2 regions of the Actinoallomurus sp. NPDC050550 genome follow, and region 2 is predicted to be linked to the other one. Evidence: predicted binding sites of a transcription regulator. Region 2 holds the regulator's gene; the other holds the start of a gene.
What was found. Region 2 encodes LexA, which represses DNA repair genes until DNA is damaged. Its sites were predicted from a motif close to TCGAACANNTGTTCGA; they were not measured.

Region 1: AB0I04_RS14560 (DUF6504 family protein) is a predicted target of LexA. The motif match lies at 3,146-3,161, and genes of this name have one in related genera.

The regions. Positions count from the first base shown of each region.
Region 1 covers NZ_JBFAJC010000008.1:260,632-267,255, forward strand. Annotated here, with positions in the region: gene AB0I04_RS14535 (CGNR zinc finger domain-containing protein) at 1-351, shown strand, start outside; gene AB0I04_RS14540 (alpha/beta hydrolase-fold protein) at 371-1,405, opposite strand; gene AB0I04_RS14545 (DUF397 domain-containing protein) at 1,485-1,592, opposite strand; gene AB0I04_RS14550 (helix-turn-helix transcriptional regulator) at 1,616-2,506, opposite strand; gene AB0I04_RS14555 (hypothetical protein) at 2,826-3,101, shown strand; gene AB0I04_RS14560 (DUF6504 family protein) at 3,293-3,568, shown strand; gene AB0I04_RS14565 (LLM class F420-dependent oxidoreductase) at 3,593-4,621, opposite strand; cobalamin riboswitch at 4,892-5,013, shown strand; gene AB0I04_RS14570 (putative cobaltochelatase) at 5,073-6,624, shown strand, end outside.
Region 2 covers NZ_JBFAJC010000007.1:170,731-177,354, forward strand. Annotated here, with positions in the region: gene AB0I04_RS12800 (vitamin B12-dependent ribonucleotide reductase) at 1-1,500, opposite strand, end outside; gene nrdR (transcriptional regulator NrdR) at 1,573-2,037, opposite strand; gene lexA (transcriptional repressor LexA) at 2,666-3,370, shown strand; gene leuS (leucine--tRNA ligase) at 3,422-5,887, opposite strand; gene AB0I04_RS12820 (SRPBCC family protein) at 6,218-6,624, opposite strand, start outside.

The DNA.
Region 1 (6,624 bases), on a different contig from region 2:
GAGGCGGTCGCCGCCGGAGACCTCGACGCCGCCTCGGAACAGGTCAATCGGCTGCTCGAGGGGACACAGGCCAGGCCGCGGCTCACCCGCCATGACGGGGAGCCCTGGCACATTCACTTCCACGGCGCGGGGGACGGGCTCGCCGCCGAGTGGGCGGCTCCGTGCGCCACCGGCCTGGCCGTGGTCCTCGGCGGCGAGCTGCACGACCGGCTCGGCGTGTGCACGGCGCCGCACTGCGACCGGGTCTACGTCGACACGTCGCGCAACGGCATGCGCCGCTTCTGCTCCACCGCGTGCCAGAACCGGGTCAAGACCGCGGCGTTCCGCGCCCGGGCCCAGTCCCGGCCGTGAGCGCCCGCCGCCTTCGCAGTCAGGGGGTGAGGTGTTCGGCGAGCCAGGCGAGGGCGAGGGGATAGCGGTACTCGATGGCGCCGTGGCCCGCGTCGAACAGCTCGAAGTGGACCGCGTCGTCCGCCACGCCGGCGGCCGCGACCGCGCGGCGGAAGGCGACGGCGCCGAAGTCGAGGTGGTACTCGTCCTTGGTGCCCGCGTCGATCCAGACGGCCCGCAGCGAGCGCAGCGCCTCGGCGTACTCCGGGCGCCGGGCCATCAGCACCGGGTCGTTGGCCAGCCAGCGCTCCCAGACCTCCGGGATGACGGCGCCGGTGTCGTCGAACGGCAGACGGACCGTGCCGTCCTCATCGGCGGAGTACGCCGCGGAGTACCCGTAGATCTCGATGAGCGGGAAGTCGGTCTCCTTGGTGCCGGCGAGCCGGCCCCGGAAGTCGGCGAGGAACTTCTCGATCGAGCCGTCGTACGCGTCGCGCAGGATGCGGGCCGTCTTGGGGAACTCCGAGCGGTAGCAGACGTCGAACAGGGCGTCGCCCGCGTGCGTGGCGAGCGCGCCGAACACGTCCGGCCTCAGCATCGGCGTGATCATCGCGCCGTAGCCGCCGCTGGACTTGCCGCTGATCCCGCGGTGGTCCCGGTCGGCGAGCGTCCGGTAGTGCGCGTCGACCCACGGCACGATCTCCTCGCACAGGTACGAGTGGTAGCGCCCGGTGCCGGGGGAGTCGAGGAACTGGCTGCCGCCGACCGCCGTCCACGCGTCGACGTAGACCACGATCACCGGCGGCGCCTCGCCGCGCGCGAAGACCTGGTCGGCCAACTCCGGGAAGGGCTGCCGCCACGGCGGGCGGTTGCGCCACATCGGCAGCGAGCCGGTGTAGCCCTGGATCACATAGACCGCGGGGTAGCGGCGGTCCGGCTCGTCGTCGTACCCCGGCGGGACGTACACCCACAGCGGCCGCCGGTGCGGGTCGCCGAGAGGGTTGTCGCGCAGCAGATCGCTGGCGAAGTCGTGTTCGTCGATGCGTCCGGCGAGCTCGGCCGACCAGGGCAGCATGTGGTGATCTTAACCCGGGGCAAGCCCGAGAGGGACCGCGGGAGCGAACTCCCGCGGTCGGCTGGGCATGAGGTATGTGTCAGTCGTCGGAGCCGTCGATCACGGCGACCTCGACGCAGTCGGCATTGTTGGAACTGCGGCTGCTCTTGCGCCAGCCGGCGTCGGTGAGATCGGGGTGGCCACTCATCCCCTGCTCTCCTCTCTGCTAAATCACCCCCGCGGGTACGGGGACGCATTCTTGAACTCGTCCGCCGCCGCCGCGATGAACTCGGCTGACTCGTCGGGTGGCAGCGCAGCGGCCCGCAGATGGTCGAACCAGGTCGTGTGACGGCGGACGTCCTTCTCCTTCTCGAGAAAGATGTTCCCGGCGGGACAGTCGATGTAGACGACGTCCAGGTCGGTGGGGTCGGGAAAGCCGATGATCGTGAAGGCCCCGTCGACGCCCGGGTGGGCGCCACGCGCGAACGGCAGTACCTGGATGGTGACGCCGGGCAGCTCGGCGGCCTCGAGCAGCCGCATCAGCTGAGAACGCATCACGGTGATGCCGCCGATCGGCCGGCGCAGGACCGCCTCGTCGATCACGGTCCACAGCTCCAGGCGGCCGGGCTCCTGCAGCATGGCCTGGCGGCGGGTGCGCAGCGCGATGCGCCGGTCGACGTTCTCGGGGGTCTCGCCGGGCCGACCGGCCTTGATCAGCGCGCGGGCGTACTCCTCGGTCTGCAGGAGACCGGGCACAAGATGGGTCTGGAACGTTCGAATGGAGGCGGCGGAGGCCTCCAGGCCGATGTAGGTGTCCAGGCCCGCGGACGTGGACAGCACCGCTTCGTACTCGGTCCACCAGCCGCGCTGCTGGGCGTCCTTGGCGAGCCCGAGGAGCTGGTCGCGCTGGGAGCCCTCGGGCAGCCCGTAGAGGTCGAGCATGTCCCGTACGTCGCGGATGCGCGCCACCGACTTGCCGGTCTCGATGCGGCTGACGCGTGACATCGAGCACTCCAGGTGCTTCGCGACGTCTTCGATCATGAGACCCGCGGCTTCGCGGAGCCTCCGCAGCTCCATTCCGAGCCGGCGACGGCGAACGGTTGGACTACGGCCATCGGTCATGGGGCACCTCCATGGCGAGCGTCCTGCGGGAATGGCGAGAAGAGGGGGGGACCGGTGGTGGGCCGCGGTGGGTTAGGCCGAAACCCTCGGCCGGACCGCGGAAGGGCCGTTGAACTGTGCACGGGTGATGCCGAATCCGTCTGATCTATTTGTCCGAAAATACTTGCACGTCAAAGTGGGGGAGGACATCCTGACAGGGAAGGTCACTCACCGTTGCCATCTGGGCACCTTTTGCCACCGGATGGCACCCTACCTGTTCAACGCCCTAGGGCGTACCCCTTCCTGCCGTATCGTCCAAGCGCGAGAGGGGTGGCAACCCATGGCCGCCACTGCGGATTCCCCGTCCGGGCCGCGGCGCCGCCACCTGGAGGCGCTCGCCCGCGAGGTCGAGGCCCGCGGTCTGCGCGGCGTGCTGGTCGGGGCCGAGGAGCCCATGCTGCGCGTGGTCGAGCCGGCCGGCGGGCGGAGCGTGATGGTGGTCGCCATGCCGACGTCCCGCGTCGCCTGGTCGTACCTGTGGGGCCGAGGCGGCCAGGCGGACGCCGCCGACCCCGCGCGCGCCGCCGAGGCGATCGCGCATTCCCTCGGCCGCTGAGCCGCGGAGGCCGCCTGCGGGTCGGCACTTTACAAAACCCACTCCCGAACGTATGTTCGAACTTGTCGCCTGCCTTCCCCCAGGCTCACTCTCTGTCACCGATCCGGAAGGTGGGCGGCCCGCGTGGGCGGAGCGAGCGAAGGGTTCGCCAGGGCGTGCCCTGGGCGTGGAGACGCGCCGGGCGGCGGCCGATGAGCCGGGTGTACGGCGACCCGGTCGAGGTCTGGCTCAGCGACGGCAGGCCCTCGCGCTTCGTCTGGCGCGGCCGGCTCTACACGGTGCTGCGCGTCCTGGATCGCTGGGTCACCACCCGCGACTGGTGGCACGAACGGCATCCTGAGGCCCCGGAAGGCGCCGAGCGGGAGTTCTGGCGCGTCGAGGCCACCCCAGACCGGGCGATCGGCGTGTACGAACTGCGCCACGACCAGGCGACCGGCACGTGGATGCTCTCCCGCGCCTGGAACTAGGGCGCGTCCGGTGGATCACGAATCTCAGGACTCGACGAGGTCGCGGATGGCCTTCAGGGTCGATTCGTCCTTCACTCCGGCGATGAGGAGTGTGGTCACGGGGGAGTCCTGCCACAAGCGGAGGCGTTCCTTGATGCGGCCGATCGGGCCGAGCAGGGAGATGGAGTCGGCCAGCTCGTCCGGCACCGCCTTGATCGCCTCGTCGCGTCGGCCCGACAGGAACAGCTCCTGCACGCGTACGGCCTCCTCGGCGTAGCCCAGCCGCCCGATCAGGTCGAGGTGGAAGTTGCGGTCCTTGGCGCCCATCCCGCCGATGTAGAACGCCAGCGGGATCTTGGCGAACTCCAGTGCGGTCGCCAGGTCGTCCGTCACGATCGTCGTCACGGTCGCGGCGATGTCGAACCCCTCCCGGCGGCCCGCCAACGACGCGCCGAACACCGCCTCGATCTGGGCCGGATCGACGAAGAGGGGCAGCCAGCCGTCCGCGATCTCAGTGGCGAGGGCGATGTTCTTCGGGCCCTCCGCGCCGAGGTAGACCGGGATCCGCGGGCGTACCGGATGGACGATCGACTTGAGCGGCTTGCCGAGCCCGGTGACGCGGCCGGGGCCGTACGCCGACGCCGGCAGGGGCAGCGGATAGTGGGGGCCGGCGGAGGTCACCGGCTCCTCGCGCCGCCAGACGTCCCGCAGGATCCGGACGTACTCGCGCGTACGCTCCAGCGGCCGGGCGAACGGCACGCCGTACCAGCCCTCGACGACCTGGGGGCCGGACGCGCCGATGCCGAGGGTGAGCCGTCCGCCGGACAGCGCGTCGAGCGTCAGCGCGTGCATGGCGGTCGCGGCGGGGGTGCGGGCGGACATCTGGACCACCGCCGTGCCCAGTTTGATGCGCGACGTCCGGGCGCCGTACCAGGCGAGCGTGGTGAAGGCGTCGGAGCCGTACGCCTCGGCGGTGAAGACGTATTCGTAGCCGAGCCGTTCGGCGGCCAGCACCGTCTCGGTGGCGTCCTCCGGATCCCGCTGCCAGTAGCCGACGTTGATGCCGAGCCTCATCCGCGCGCCTCCCTAAAACTAGAACGCGTTCTATTCAAGCAGATCGACGTCGATCCGGCACGGCCCCGAGGCCCTGCGCCGGACCCGCAGTGTCCCTGTGCCGGACCCGCGGTGCCCCTGCGCCGGACCCGCAGTGTCCTCGTGCCGGACCCGCGGTGCCCCTGCGCCGGACCCGCAGTGTCCTCGTGTCGGAGCTGCGGCGCCTCTGCGTCGGACCTGCGGTGTCGCGCGCCAGACCGGATATGTCATGCTGTCTTCCGGCGATACGCGGAGGAACCCGGTGCGAATCCGGGGCTGTCGCGCAACTGTGACCGGGGAGTTCTTCCTCAAGAATGGCCACGGCGTGAGCCGGAAGGTCGAGGGCGGGCGGCGAGCCGGGAGCCAGGAGACTCCGGCCGCCGATGCCAGACCACCTACGGGCGCGTTAACCCGAGGAAAGGACGACCACCGGGTGAACACCTATCCGTTCTCCGCCATCACCGGGCTGGAGGACCTCAAGCTCGCCCTCCTGATCAACGCGGTCTCCCCGGCCGTCGGCGGCGTGCTGGTCCGTGGCGAGAAGGGCACCGCCAAGTCCACCATCGTGCGCGGCCTCGCCGCGCTGCTGCCCGACGTCACGGTCGTGACGGACTGCCGGTTCTCCTGCGACCCGCAGGCGCCGGATCCACAGTGCCCCGACGGGCCGCACGTCGACGACGACGGCACGCTGGTCCGGCCGGCGCGGCTCGTGGAGCTGCCGATCGGCGCCGCCGAGGACCGCCTCACCGGCTCGCTCGACCTCGAACGCGCCCTGACCGAGGGCGTCCAGGCGTACCAGCCCGGCCTGCTGGCCGAGGCGCACCGCGGCGTCCTGTACGTCGACGAGGTGAACCTGCTCCACGACCACCTCGTCGACCTCCTTCTCGACGCCGCCGCGATGGGGCACTCGTACGTCGAGCGCGAGGGCGTCTCCATCCGGCACGCCTCCCGGTTCCTGCTGGTCGGCACGATGAACCCCGAAGAGGGCGAGCTGCGGCCGCAGCTGCTCGACCGGTTCGGCCTGACGGTGGAGGTGGCGGCCACCCGGGACCCGGAGGAACGGGCGGAGGTCGTCCGGCGGCGCCTGGCCTACGAGGCCGATCCCGCGGCGTTCACGCTCGGCTGGGCACGGGCCGAGGCCGAGCTGGCCTGGCGGATCGGCCAGGCCCGTGCCAGGCTCTCCGAGATCGTGCTGCCGGACGGCGCGCTGCGCCAGATCACGGCGGTGTGCGCCGCGTTCGAGGTGGACGGGCTGCGCGCCGACATCGTGATGGCCCGTGCCGCGATGGCCCTCGCCGCCTGGCACGACCGGACTGTCGTCACCGCCGCCGACGTCCGCGTCGCCGCCCGGCTCGCCCTCCCGCACCGGCGCCGCCGCGACCCCTTCGACGCGCCGGGACTGGACGAGGACAAACTCGACGACGTCCTCGAGAACACCGGCGGCTACGACTCCGACGACGCCTCCGGCTCCTCCACTCCGAACGTGCCCCAGCCACGCGGGGGAAGCGAGCCGGACACCGAACCCGACCCGGACGTCACGGTCGACTGGGACGCCCGGCGCAAGCCCGACGACGAGGACCCCGATGACCCCGGCCCGGACGACGGGCCTGACGGTCCCAGCCCGGACGGCTCCGGCCCGGACGCGCCCGGCGACTCCGACGGGCGGGACGCCCAGGAGGGGCCGCTGGTCGACATCGAGCAGGCGCTGTCGGGCGAGGGCGCGTCGGACGAGGACGACGGCGAGCGCACCCGGGTGGACTCCCCGGAACCCGCGCCCGCCGACGCCGTCTACCGGACGCGGGTGTTCACCGTGCCAGGCCTCGGGGACGGCGCGCCGGGCCGACGCTCGCGCGCCCGCACGCCGTACGGCCGCACGACCGGCGCGCGTCCGGGCGCGCATTCGCTGCACCTGACCGCGACGCTCCTCGCCGCCGCCCCGCACCAGCGCGCCCGCGGCCGCACCGGCCCTGGGCTGGTGATCCGCT
Region 2 (6,624 bases):
GGCGTGCTTGCGCATGACGCGCTTGTGCGCCTCGGCGTTGCGGGCGTAGCCCTCGTACGTGCCGACCGCGGCCGCGAGCTCGGCGGAGCGGCGGTAGGCCACGCCGGTCATCAGCGAGGTGATGGTGCCCGCGAGCGAGCGCCCGCCCTCGGAGTCGTACGCGTGGCCGGTCGCCATCAGCAGCGCGCCGAGGTTGGCGTAGCCGATGCCGAGCTGCCGGTACGCCCGCGTCGTCTCGCCGATCTTCTCGGTCGGGAAGTCCGCGAACGTGATGGAGATGTCCATCGCGGTGATGACCAGCTCGCTGAGCTTGACGAACCGCGCGACGTCGAAGGTGTTGTCCTCGCCCAGGAACTTCAGCAGGTTGATGCTGGCCAGGTTGCAGGACGAGTTGTCCAGGCTCATGTACTCCGAGCACGGGTTGCTGGCCGTGATACGCCCGGTCTCGGGGTTCGTGTGCCAGTCGTTGATCGTGTCGTCGTACTGGATGCCCGGGTCCGCGCACTCCCAGGCCGCCTTGGCGACCTTGCGGAACAGGCCCTTGGCGTCGACCCGCTCGATGACCTCGCCCGTACGGCGGGCGCGCAGGCCGAAGGAGTCGCCCGACTCGACCGCGCGCATGAACTCGTCGGAGACACGGACGGAGTTGTTGGCGTTCTGGTACTGGACGCTGACGATGTCCTTGCCGCCGAGGTCCATGTCGAAGCCGGCGTCGCGGAGCGCGCGGATCTTGTCCTCTTCGCGCGCCTTGGTCTCGATGAACTCCTCGACGTCGGGGTGGTCGACGTCGAGGACGAGCATCTTCGCCGCCCTGCGGGTCGCGCCACCGGACTTGATGGTGCCCGCGGAGGCGTCGGCGCCGCGCATGAACGACACCGGGCCGCTCGCGGTGCCGCCGGAGGACAGCAGCTCCTTGCTGGAGCGGATGCGGGAGAGGTTCACACCCGACCCGGAGCCGCCCTTGAAGATGACGCCCTCTTCCTTGTACCAGTCCAGGATCGCCTCCATCGTGTCGTCCACCGACAGGATGAAGCAGGCGCTGACCTGCTGCGGAGAGGCCGTGCCGACGTTGAACCAGACCGGCGAGTTGAAGCTGAACACCTGGTTGACCAGGGCGTGCTTCAGCTCGTGGTCGAAGATCTCGGCGTCCTCGTCGGAGGCGAAGTAGCCCTCCTTGACGCCGGTCTCGGTGTAGACCCCGACGACCCGGTCGACCAGCTGCTTCAGGCTCCACTCGCGCTGCGGGGTCCCCACCGCGCCGCGGAAGTACTTCGACGTGACGATGTTGACCGCGTTGACGGACCAGGACGCGGGGAACTCGACGCCCTTCTGCTCGAAGTTCACCGACCCGTCGCGCCAGTTGGTCATGACGACGTCGCGCCGCTCCCACTTGACGTCGTCGTACGGGTGGACGCCCGGCCGCGTGAAGATGCGCTCCATCTTCACGCCCTTGCGGCTCGCCTTACCCCGTCGGGCTGAGCCGCTCACCGTCTCTGTCATGACATCCCCCTTCTCGGGCACACCAGGCCCACCTCCAGGATTACCCGTACAGCCCGCGGCGCGGGCGCCGCCCTAGGACAGGACGTCGCCGTCGGACGCCACGCGCAGCGATTCGATTTCCTTGGCGAAGTCGTCGAGCGTCTCGAACCCCCGGTATACGGAGGCGAATCGCAGGTACGCGACCTCGTCCAGTTCGCGGAGCGGGCCGAGGATCGCCAGCCCGATCTGGTGCGAGGGAATCTCGGCGTTTCCGGTCGCCCGGATCGCCTCCTCGACCCGCTGCCCGAGCATGGCGAGCGCGTCCTCGTTGACGGGACGGCCCTGACACGCCCGGCGCACTCCAGCGATGATCTTCTCCCGGGAGAACGGCTCGGTGACGCCACTGCGCTTGGCGACCATCATGAGGACCGTCTCCTGGGTGGTGAAGCGACGACCGCACTCTGGGCACGAGCGACGGCGCCGGATGGCGGATCCGTCGTCGGTCGCCCGGCTGTCGATGACCCTGCTGTCGGTGTGTCGGCAGAACGGGCAGTGCATGCCTCCGGACTCCTCCCCTGACAGCGAGTCACGCGTCTTCTACGCGAACCTCACCTTGTAACCACAACTTATGGTGAACTACATCCATGTAACTACTAGATGTTGTGGTCCAACCGTAGAGCCCGACCGAGGGCATCGCAACCCACATGAGGCACCCGGCGCGAAGAGCCCGCCTACGAGGAGATCCGCGGCCCCCACCGGCGTGTCGCGCCCTCCGCCGGACGCGACGATCCGCCGCCATGGCACGCCTCACCCTCATCGACCTGCGGAGACGCCGCCGACGGCCGGAACGGTGAAGTGGATCACATTGCGCCGGCGCTTTCGCGCGGGCGCACCCCTGACTCCCAAGCCTGCCATGTCCCGCCCGGGCACACGACGGCGACCACCCCCTTCGGAGCGCCGCCCGTACGACAGTGGCCCGGCGATGACATCCGCCCTTCACCAACGGCCGGACAGGAATTATTATCGAACACATGTACGAGCTAAAGCCGACATAGGCCCGGACCGTAAAATTCCACATTTTTCGAACACCTGTTTGATCATTTCCCGGAGAAGCGATAACGTCCCTCTACGGGAGTGAAATACCGGCGGCCGCGCGTCACCGCAGAAGACATCCATCGGAGACACCATGAGCAAGGTTCGGGAAATGCCGGACGGCCCAGGCGACGAGAGCGGGCTGACGGTCCGCCAGCGCAAGGTGCTGGAGGTGATCAGGGACTCGGTCCAGCGGCGCGGCTACCCGCCCTCGATGCGCGAGATCGGCGAGGCCGTCGGGCTGACCAGCACCTCGAGCGTCTCCCACCAGCTCCGGACACTGCAGCGCAAGGGCTTCCTGCTGCGCGACCCGAACCGGCCGCGCGCGGTGGTCGTCCGCATGCCCGGATCCTCGGCGGTCGCCACCGAGTCCGAGCACGAGGCGTACGAGATCACCAACGGCCAGGAGGCCTCGGCGCGCCCCGCCCCCGCGTACGTCCCGCTCGTCGGCCGCATCGCCGCCGGTGGCCCGATCCTCGCCGAGGAGGCCGTCGAGGACGTCTTCGCGCTGCCGCGACAGCTCGTCGGCGAGGGCACGCACTTCCTGCTGAACGTCACCGGTGACTCGATGATCGAGGCCGCCATCGCCGACGGCGACTGGGTCGTCGTACGTCAGCAGCCCGTCGCGGAGAACGGCGACATCGTCGCCGCGATGATCGACGGCGAGGCCACCGTCAAGACCCTCAAGCGGCGCGACGACAAGGTCTGGCTGATGCCGCACAACCCGGCGTACGACCCGATCCCCGGCGACGACGCCACGATCCTCGGTCGCGTGGTGGCGGTCCTGCGCAAGATGTGATCCCACCCGGGTCGGCGGCCAGGGGGGCACCGACCCGGGTGGATTCGCCCGTCAGGCGGGCACGATGTTCACGATCTTCGGGGCGCGCACGATGACCTTGCGCACACCCCGGTCGCCCAGCGCCGCCCGGATCTTCTCCGAGTCCAGGGCCAGCCGCTCCAGGTCGCCCTCGGCGATGTCCGGAGACACCTCCAGGCGGTCGCGGACCTTGCCCGCCACCTGCACGACGCAGGTGACCGACTCCTGGACCAGCAGCGAGGGCTCGGCCGTCGGCCAGCCCGCCCTGGTCACCGGAGCCGTACGGCCCAGCCGCTCCCAGATCTCCTCGGCGGTGTACGGCGCGACCAGCGACAGCATGACCGCCAGGGTCTCGGCCGCCTCCCGCACCGCCGGGTCGGCGCCGCCCGCGCCGGCATCGATCGCCTTACGGGCGGCGGAGGTCAGCTCCATCATCCGCGCGATCGCGACGTTGTACCGGTGCGCCTCGACCAGCCGGGTGACCTCGTCGATCGTCCGGTGCGTCAGCTTGCGCAGCTCGACGTCCCCGGCCGCCGGGTCGGCCCCGGGCGCGGAGGTCACGTCGGCGGCCACCCGGTACACGCGGGCCAGGAACTTCACCGAACCGGACGGGGACACGTCGGCCCAGTCGATGTCGTCCTCCGGCGGACCCGAGAACAGCATCGTCAGCCGCACGGCGTCGACGCCGTACTCGGCGATCTGCTCGCCCAGGTCGACCAGGTTGCCGGTCGTCTTCGACATCGACGAGCCGTTCAGAATGACCTGGCCCTGGTTGACCAGCCGCTTGAACGGCTCGGTGAAGTCCACCATCCCCATGTCGTACAGCACCTTGGTGAAGAACCGCGCGTACAGCAGGTGCAGGATGGCGTGCTCGACACCACCGGTGTACTGGTCGGCCGGCATCCACCGGCGCACCTTCTCCACGTCGAACGGCCCGTCGGTGTAGTCCGGCGAGCAGTACCGCAGGAAGTACCAGGACGAGTCGACGAAGGTGTCCATCGTGTCGGTGTCGCGCTTGGCCGGACCGCCACACTTGGGGCATTCGACGTTCACCCAGTCGTGGGCCGCCGCCAGCGGCGACACGCCCTTCGGCGCCAGGTCGGCGCCGCGCAGGTCGTCCGGCAGGCGCACCGGCAGCTGCTCGTCGGGGACGGGGACCTCGCCGCACGCGTCGCAGTGGATGATCGGGATCGGCGTGCCCCAGAACCGCTGCCGGGAGATCAGCCAGTCGCGCAGCCGGTAGTTGACGGAGGCCTTGCCCAGGCCCTTCTCCTCCAGGACCTCGACGATCCGCGGGATGGCGGCGGACTTGGTCATGCCGTCCAGCGGCCCGGAGTTGACCAGCTCGCCCTCGCCGGGGGTGGCGACCCCGGTCTCGGCCGGGTCCTGCTCCCCCGTCTGGACGACGATGCGGACCGGCAGGCCGAACTTGCGGGCGAAGTCCAGGTCGCGCTGGTCGTGGGCGGGCACCGCCATGATCGCGCCGTGGCCGTACTCCGCCAGGACGTAGTCGGAGGCCCACACGGGGATGCGCTCGCCGTTCACCGGGTTGATCGCGTAGCGGCCCAGGAAGACGCCGGTCTTCTCCCGGTCCGCGGACAGCCGCTCGATCTCCGACTCGCGCCCCACGGCCTCGCGGTAGGCCTCGAACTCGGCGCGCTGTTCCGGCGCGCAAATCTCATCGGCCAGCGCGGCGTCCGCGGCGACGACGAAGAACGTCGCGCCGAACAGGGTGTCCGGCCGGGTCGTGTAGACGGTGACCGGCTCCGCGCGCCCCTCGATCTGGAAGGCGACGTCGGCGCCCTCCGAGCGGCCGATCCAGTTGCGCTGCATCAGCAGCACCCGCTCGGGCCACTCCAGATCCGCCATGTCGGTCAGCAGCCGGTCGGCGTACTCGGTGATCTTGAAGTACCACTGCGTCAGAACGCGCTTCTCGACCAGCGTGCCGCACCGCTCACAGTGCCCGTTGACGACCTGCTCGTTGGCCAGCACCGTCTGGTCCTTGGGGCACCAGTTGACCTGCCCGCCCTTGCGGTAGGCCAGGCCGCGCTCGTAGAAGCGCAGGAACAGCCACTGGTTCCAGCGGTAGTACTCCGGGTCGGAGGTGTGCAGCCGGCGCGACCAGTCGAAGGAGATCCCGTACCGCTTGAACGACTCCGCCTGGGTGTCGATGTTGGTGTACGTCCACTCGGCGGGGTGGGAGTTGCGCTTGATCGCGGCGTTCTCGGCCGGCAGGCCGAAGGAGTCCCAGCCGATGGGGTGCAGGACGTTGTACCCCTTCTGCAGCCAGTAGCGGGCGATGACGTCGCCGATCGCGAACGCCTCGGCGTGACCCATGTGAAGATCGCCGGAGGGGTACGGGAACATGTCCAGCGCGTACTTGCGAGGCCGCTCGTCACCGGGGTCCTCGCTCGCGGCGAAGGGCTTCAGCTGTTCCCACCGGGACTGCCACTTGTCCTGGATCGTCCGTGGGTCGTAGTTCTCGTCGGCGCCTGTCATGGATTCCTCGTCTGATTCGCACGGCTTCGGCTGGCGGTGAACCGTGCCCCTTGCATGAGAACGCCCCTCACGCAGGAGGGGCTGCCGCGTCGACGTCTCGGGTCAACGCGGCCGGCTGAGGAGCAGCCGAGATCGCATACCTCAAGACTATCGCAGACGCAAGGACACCGGGCGATTTGTGGTCACCGAGCGAACACGGCAGGGAAGGGGGGCCGCTGATCCCGGCTTCCGCGGGTCTCTCCCGGTCTCCCGCGACCCGGATCAGAGTCTCGGCGGGCCGACCGGCTCCTTCTTCGGCGACGACGGCCCACTCCCCTGGTGACGCCGGCGTCAGAGTCCCAGCGCGAGGTCGATGGCCCGCTTCCAGGACCGGAGGAAGTCCGGGTAACCGGCGGCGAAGTGGCGGAGCTCATCCTGCGCGGCCTCGGTCAGCGCGGTGAGTTCGTAGGTGACCGTCACCCGCGTTCCGGGGCCGTCCGCGCCGTCCAGGACGACGGACACGGTCCCGGCGTGGACGCCGGGGGTGACGCGGGCGTACGAGACGGTGCGTCCGGGCTCGCGGGCCGTGACCACCCAGGTGGTCACCCGGCCGTGGGCCGCCGTCTCGAACGCCGTGCCCGGCGCGGTGTCGTCCTCGGCCGGTGCCGGGAAGCGAGGGTCCCAGCCGTCGACCCAGTCTCGTTCGCCGACCGGGGTGAACAGACGGAAGGCCTCCTCAGGGGGAAGGCCGACGCGGA